2 regions of the Desulfitobacterium elongatum genome follow, and region 2 is predicted to be linked to the other one. Evidence: predicted binding sites of a transcription regulator. Region 2 holds the regulator's gene; the other holds the start of a gene.

Region 1 (3,429 bases), 2.1 Mb from region 2:
TGAGCAGGATTGAGAAGCAGGAGCTTATGGACCGATGAGTCATCGGATAATTCATAAAATCAGGGGGAAACTAAGATATGGATTCGAGCCTGGAAAGGAGCGTGTCCCATGAAAAGAATTCTCCTGGTTTTTTTTGTTATCCTTTTAAGCTTAACCCTTACGGGTTGCAGTCTACAAGACCTACTGGGGAACAAGAAGCAGAAAACCTCCAGCAAATCTACTCAAGACAATCAGAAGCAGATTATTGCGGTTGCCTTGAATGATGAGGACCCGAATAAAGCTTTGATTCTCCGTGGGATTGAAGACATGGCAAAAAAGGAAGACATGGAAGTGAAAGTCCTCTCTGCGCAGGATACAGCAAGCGGGCAGCAGGCGGAAGGCAAAACGGGTTCACAGTCTAAAAGCAACGGAAATTCTAAAGACCAGAAAAAGGAATCTCCCTTAAAAGACGCTAAGATTCTTATCTACCAAGGTGGGAATAAAGAATTTCTCCAAAGTGCGCAAGAAGATAAGGTCCCTATTCTGGCTTTAAATGAAGTTCCCGCAGGAGTCAAAGCGGCTGGGGTAATTCTCCCAGACCCCAATCAAGCTGGAGAGTTGATGGCACAGCCCATACTAAACAAAGTCAATGAGGGACAAGTTGTCTTTTTACAAGGAGATCCTGGGGATAGCGCAGCTCAGGAAGCCTTAGCAGCGCTGAGACGAGTTCTGAACAAGAATCCAAAGATTACCGTTCACTCCATTTCAAACCCATCAGGTTCGGAATCTATTGCAAAGCAGGGATTGATTGAATACCTGAAAAAGAATCCGGACAAAGTGCAAGTCATTTGCGCCCAAAATGAAAAGCTAGCGGCTCAAGCGTATGAAGTTCTCAAGGCCCAGCAACTCGAAAAGAAGATTCTATTAATCGGAGGCCAAGCCAACATACAATCCCTTCAACGAATGGCGTCAGGCGGACAAATTGCCGATATTGATACCGCACCCTACATTCAAGGCGTGAATGCATTCCAGTGGGCACAAAAGATTGTCAAAAATGAAGCCCTAGATATAAGCGCATCGTTAACGGGTGACCAGGGAGAAGTCCCTGCGAAAATTGTTCCTGTAAAGACCGTGACTCCTGAAAATTTAGCGGTCGTTCAAAAAAGTTATACAAAGGCCGCAGAGGCTCAGAAGCAGGAAGAGGCGCAGAAGCAAAGTGAGAGCAAACAGGGATCTAATCAAAAGAATCAAGGAAGCTCGCAGAGCAGTGATAGCAAACAGGGTAGTTCACAGAATGAGAGTAAACAAGGAAGTTCCTCTTCTCAAGGAGGAGAACAGCAACAGCAAACGGGCGGGAATATGCCTCAAGGTGTAAGTAAAGTGACAGAGAAAATCCGTACTGAAATCACGCGGGAGTATCTGGACGCTCAAGGGAAAGTTATCGGAACTGAAAAGAATGCAAACGACCAAGTTCGGACGATTCCCCCGGAAATGCTCCTTCAAGAAATGCAACAGTCAAAGCAAGGAGGACAACAAGCAAGTAAGGATAGTAAAGATAGCGGTGGCGAAGAAAAAAAGGCAAGCGAAGGAGATAAGAAAGAGGAAAAGAAATAAGCAAGACGAAGGGAAGTATCAAATCCTCTTAAGGTTACCAGAAAATAGAATCTAAAAAGCCGAACATATTTTCGGCTTTTTTGTTTTGTTTCGGATAAATAAGTGATATAATTCTGTTTAGAATGATTTGAAGTGCGGAAGTTTCTAAAGCAGCATTATCGAAAGGAGATTGGAGCATCCCATGGAATTTAGCTTACATGCCCCATATCAGCCCGCCGGGGATCAGCCGCAGGCGATTGATGCTCTGGTCGCTAGTATTAATGATGGTAGACGCCATCAGACCTTACTTGGGGTAACCGGTTCGGGAAAGACCTTTACCATGGCGAACATTATCGAAAAGGTTCAGAGGCCCACACTGATTCTAGCCCATAATAAGACACTCGCAGCTCAGCTCTATAGTGAGTTTAAGGAGTTCTTTCCTGAAAATGCAGTCGAGTACTTCGTGAGCTACTACGATTATTATCAGCCGGAGGCCTATGTTCCTTCGAGTGATACCTATATTGAAAAAGACTCCTCGATTAATGATGAAATCGAGAAAATGCGCCACTCAGCGACAGCTGCACTCTTTGAACGGCGAGATGTCATTGTTGTAGCGAGTGTATCTTGTATCTACGGCTTGGGTTCTCCTGATGAGTATCGTGACCTCGTCGTCTCCTTACGTCAAGGGCAAGAGATTGACCGCAATGATATCTTGCGGAAACTGATTTCTATTCAGTATGACCGTAATGATATAGCTTTTCAACGAGGAACCTTTCGTGTGAGAGGGGATGTTGTTGAGGTTTATCCGGCCGGTTCAAGTGAGCATGCCATTCGGGTAGAGATGTTCGGTGACGAAATCGAACACATCTATGAAATCAATATTCTTACAGGGGAGATCCTCGGTGAGCGAAAACATATCTCGATCTTCCCGAACTCTCACTATGTTACCGCCCGAGATAAAGTGATGATCGCTGCAGAGAACATTGAGCAAGAACTAGAAGAGCGGCTTAAACTCTTTAAAGAAGAAAATAAGCTTCTTGAGGCTCAGCGCTTGGAGCAACGGACACGATATGATTTGGAAATGCTTCGAGAAATGGGCTTTTGTAATGGAATCGAGAACTATTCACGGCATTTGACCTTCCGCGAAGCTGGAGAAACACCCTACACCTTACTTCATTATTTCCCTGAAGACTTCTTAATGATGATTGACGAATCCCATGTAACCCTGCCGCAAGTCCGAGGAATGTATGAGGGGGATCGGTCGAGAAAAACCACCCTAGTGGATTTCGGCTTCCGGCTACCTTCAGCACTTGATAATCGCCCTTTGAAATTTGACGAGTATGAACGTCTTGTCACTCAACGCCTCTATATCACCGCAACTCCCGGACCCTATGAACTTGAACACTGCCCACAGATTGTGGAACAGATTATTCGTCCGACCGGTCTGCTCGATCCAGAAATTATTGTCCGACCCAGTAAAGGACAAATTGATGATCTCATCAGTGAAATCTTCCAACGGATCGAGCGGCATGAAAGAGTACTTGTTACGACCTTGACAAAGAAAATGGCCGAGGACCTGACGGATTACTTTAAAAATCTAAATATTGCAGTGAAGTACCTCCACTCAGATATCACCACACTTGAACGTGTCGAGATTCTTCGCGAATTACGTCTGGGTGATATTGATGTCATCGTCGGAATCAACCTCTTACGGGAGGGCTTGGACCTGCCAGAAGTTTCACTCGTCGCAATTTTAGATGCGGATAAGGAGGGCTTCCTCCGTTCCGATCGATCCCTCATACAGACCATTGGTCGTGCCGCGCGGAATTCAAACGGTAAAGTAATTATGTATGCCGA
Region 2 (3,429 bases):
GAGTTTTATTGTGCTTGCAGGTTGGCGTTGAACCTCATCGTTTTCAGCTAACAGCTTCTCTCCTGTTCGTACGTTTAGCATTAAATAACTAGACGTTTCAGCTGGTGAAGAGCCTTTCTTATCCGATACAGCGAGACTAGGTGAGTTTATGGTGGAAGAACCAACTTGTTCCTGCAAGGCGATAGCTTGTCCAGGGACATATGGAAGAACGATTATCCCGAAAGTGATAATCGCTAAAATGAATAAGCATATTCTTTTAGGAATTTTCCTACGCATAGTATACCTTCTTAAAATTGTAGTGTTCGGTTAACAATTATATTATAAAGAATTTGATACTTGTGAGCAAGTCATAAAAATTTTCGTGGATAAATATCATTTGACACCTTTGAATTTCTTCAGTTAGTGTTTATAGTCCTTTTAGATGCTGCCAAACATAGAGGAACGAATAAGGATTAATCCATTCTCCATTTGGCAACTCGATTCCAAAATGTAAGTGATCTGGAGTAGTCAGGGCATCACCGGTATGCCCCATTGTCCCAATTCGAGCTCCCTTTTCTATCTTTTGACCGACTTTTAAGCCAGATTCAATGGATTGCAGATGAGCATAGTAATAATAATTTCCATCCTCTCCCCTGATCCCTACTCGTTCACCTCCGAGTCTATTCCAACCTAACTTTTCGATTTGCCCTGAGGAAACACTGATTAGGGGTGTTCCTTCAGGACCGAACAAGTCCGTTCCTTCATGTTTCCTTGCTCCCCCTTCACGATCTGCTCCAAACGTATTTTCGTACCACGTTTTTCCTTGAACAGGAAAGTCAAAACGGGAAGGTTCAAAGTAAGGTTGGGTCAAGAGGATTTCTCTTCGTCTTTTGATTAGCTTAATCTTGTCCGTTTGGACCTGAATAGTTTCGGATTTCCAGGAAAGTTTCGTGAATGAAATTCCTGAATGTAATTGCTTAATAACGAAAGAGTGTTGCACTTCAGGGAGGCTGCTCTTCAGAGCAAGTAAATCGGCCCATCCTGTTGGAGAGATTTTCTCACCTTCGACTTGACACTTCAAGACAAGTTCGGTGGAAAGGCTTGTTAAGTAAGGATAAATGTCTGGTGCAATTGGAGGTGCTCTATGTATACCTTTCCATGAGGTTAATCCGACGATAAGAAGAACTAAAATTTGAAGTGGCCATAATTTATGACTATTTAACCTTATAAGAGACTTAATCATCGTGTCTCATCTCCCCTCTTCCCTCTTCAGTGCATACTTATGGGGAGAATCAAAACCTTAGAAGCAGAGTGAGAGGATTAGGGATTATTTTGCGAAATGGGAGTGTATATCACTTGACCTGTGCGAATGGTGGCATCAGTTAGGTGATTATAATCCATGATTTCCAGAACAAGTGTACGTGTATCTATTTTTAGTCTCGCATTTTCAGCTAATGACCATAGAGTATCTCCTGTCTGTACCACTTGGGGTTGAAAAATTAATGCCTCTACTCTGTCGTTAGCACGCTGCCAGTCCCAATAAAACCATACGAAACTAGAGAGAAAAAGCAGGATAAGAATGAGGGAAGAAAGAAATTGTCTTTGTGCTTTTCGATTGCGGTATTGACGAAGTGAAGAACAAGTACTCATATTAACCCTCCTATACGTTCCCTTAAATGATGAATATACGAACATAAGTTCTTAGGAACAGTATACGTGAGGAAGTCGATGTTCGTCAATAGTTAAGCGAACATTTGTTTGCAGTTTTTTGAGGTTAATGCTAAAATGAAGTTAATATATGGTGGGGAGGGACTAGTGTGTATCCGGATTTAACGCACAGACAGACAGATATTTTAGAATTCATAAAACGTGTCATTCGTCAAAAGGGGTATCCTCCCTCTGTTCGTGAAATTGGTGATGCAGTGGGATTGATGTCGAGTTCAACGGTTCATGGACACTTGCAAACTTTAGAGGAAAAAGGATACATACGCCGCGATCCAACAAAGCCTCGTGCTATAGAAATCCTAGATAGCTCGAGTGATGTGAACGAGAAAAAGACGGTATCTGTACCCATCATCGGTCGGGTAACGGCAGGACAACCTATTTTAGCACAGGAAAATATCGAAGATACGTTCCCTATACCTGTTGATTTAGTTAACTCTGATAGCGTGTTCATGCTTAGAGTCAAGGGTGAAAGTATGATCGAAGCGGGAATCATGGATGGCGATCTGATTTTGGTACGCCAGCAAAACACTGCCAGGAATGGAGAAATCGTTGTGGCTTTGATTGGTGACGAAGCTACAGTCAAACGCTTTTTTCGCGAAAAGACCCTCATACGCTTACAACCTGAAAACTCAATGATGGAGCCGATTTACTCCCAAGATGTCTCCGTTTTAGGGAAAGTGATTGGTGTATTTAGATTATTACACTAGAATACTAAATAGATAATAATAAATAGAAGAGGACTTGCCAATGGCAAGTCCTCTTCTATTTAAAGGCGTTTATCTTGAAATTTTCCTGGAACGATTATCCTCAAAACGCTCAAAGCCAAGCGAAATGAGGCGACTGATGAGTTCGGTGTAGGGAATTCCGCTCGCTTCCCAAAGTTTCGGATACATGGATATCTGCGTGAACCCTGGCAGTGTATTAATCTCATTGATATAGATGTGATCGTCTTTTGTAACAAAAAAGTCTACTCTACTAAGGCCAGAGGCTTCAACCGCATGGAAAGCACTAACAGCCATCTCTTGTAATTTACAAACAACATCTGGATCAAGGGGTGCTGGAATAAGCAGGCGGGAACCTGTATCTAAATATTTTGCATCGTAATCATAGAAATCATGTGCAGGAAGAATTTCGCCAGGGATACTTGCTTTTGCTTCGTCATTTCCAAGTACACTGACTTCGATCTCACGGCCATTGATATTTTCTTCTACGACAAGTTTGCGATCGTATTGAGAAGCATGTTCTAAGGCGTTTTGAAGTTCGGCTCGATTATGCGCTTTCGATATACCTACACTCGAGCCCAGATTTGCTGGTTTGACGAAGCAGGGATAGCCTAAGGATTGTTCAATATTGGTTATGACTTTCTCTGGGTCAGATTTAAAATCCGTCCTCAGTAATGTAAGATATGCTGCTTGAGGAAGCTCTGCTTCGGAGAAGACAGCTTTCATACGGTCTTTATCCATTCCTAAGGCAGAACCTAATACTCCAGAGCCTGCATAAGGGATGTTCGATATTTCGAACAAACCCTGTATCGTACCATCTTCACCAAAGGGCCCATGTAGGACTGGGAAGATCAAATTAAATTTCCCCTCGTCTGGAAGCTTGCTACCGTCTAAAGCAAGAAAATGTGGATTAGACGGGTCATGCACCAGAGTTACCTGAATTCCCCGAGGGGTTGGATCTTGTTGCCAATCTTCAGGATTTACTCCCCAGAACCATTGTCCT

The links. The regulator LexA, encoded in region 2, represses DNA repair genes until DNA is damaged. The targets are predictions, from matches to a motif close to CNAACANNTGTTNG.
Region 1: the regulator LexA is predicted to act here: its motif matches at 1,654-1,667, upstream of uvrB (excinuclease ABC subunit UvrB).

Annotation. Positions count from the first base shown of each region.
Region 1 covers NZ_AP038772.1:167,745-171,173, forward strand. The annotation lists gene ACZ42W_RS00845 (sugar ABC transporter substrate-binding protein) at 109-1,593, shown strand; gene uvrB (excinuclease ABC subunit UvrB) at 1,775-3,429, shown strand, end outside.
Region 2 covers NZ_AP038772.1:2,252,806-2,256,234, forward strand. The annotation lists gene ACZ42W_RS10620 (D-alanyl-D-alanine carboxypeptidase family protein) at 1-276, opposite strand, end outside; gene ACZ42W_RS10625 (M23 family metallopeptidase) at 407-1,222, opposite strand; gene ACZ42W_RS10630 (LysM peptidoglycan-binding domain-containing protein) at 1,300-1,629, opposite strand; gene lexA (transcriptional repressor LexA) at 1,797-2,411, shown strand; gene ACZ42W_RS10640 (D-alanine--D-alanine ligase) at 2,481-3,429, opposite strand, start outside.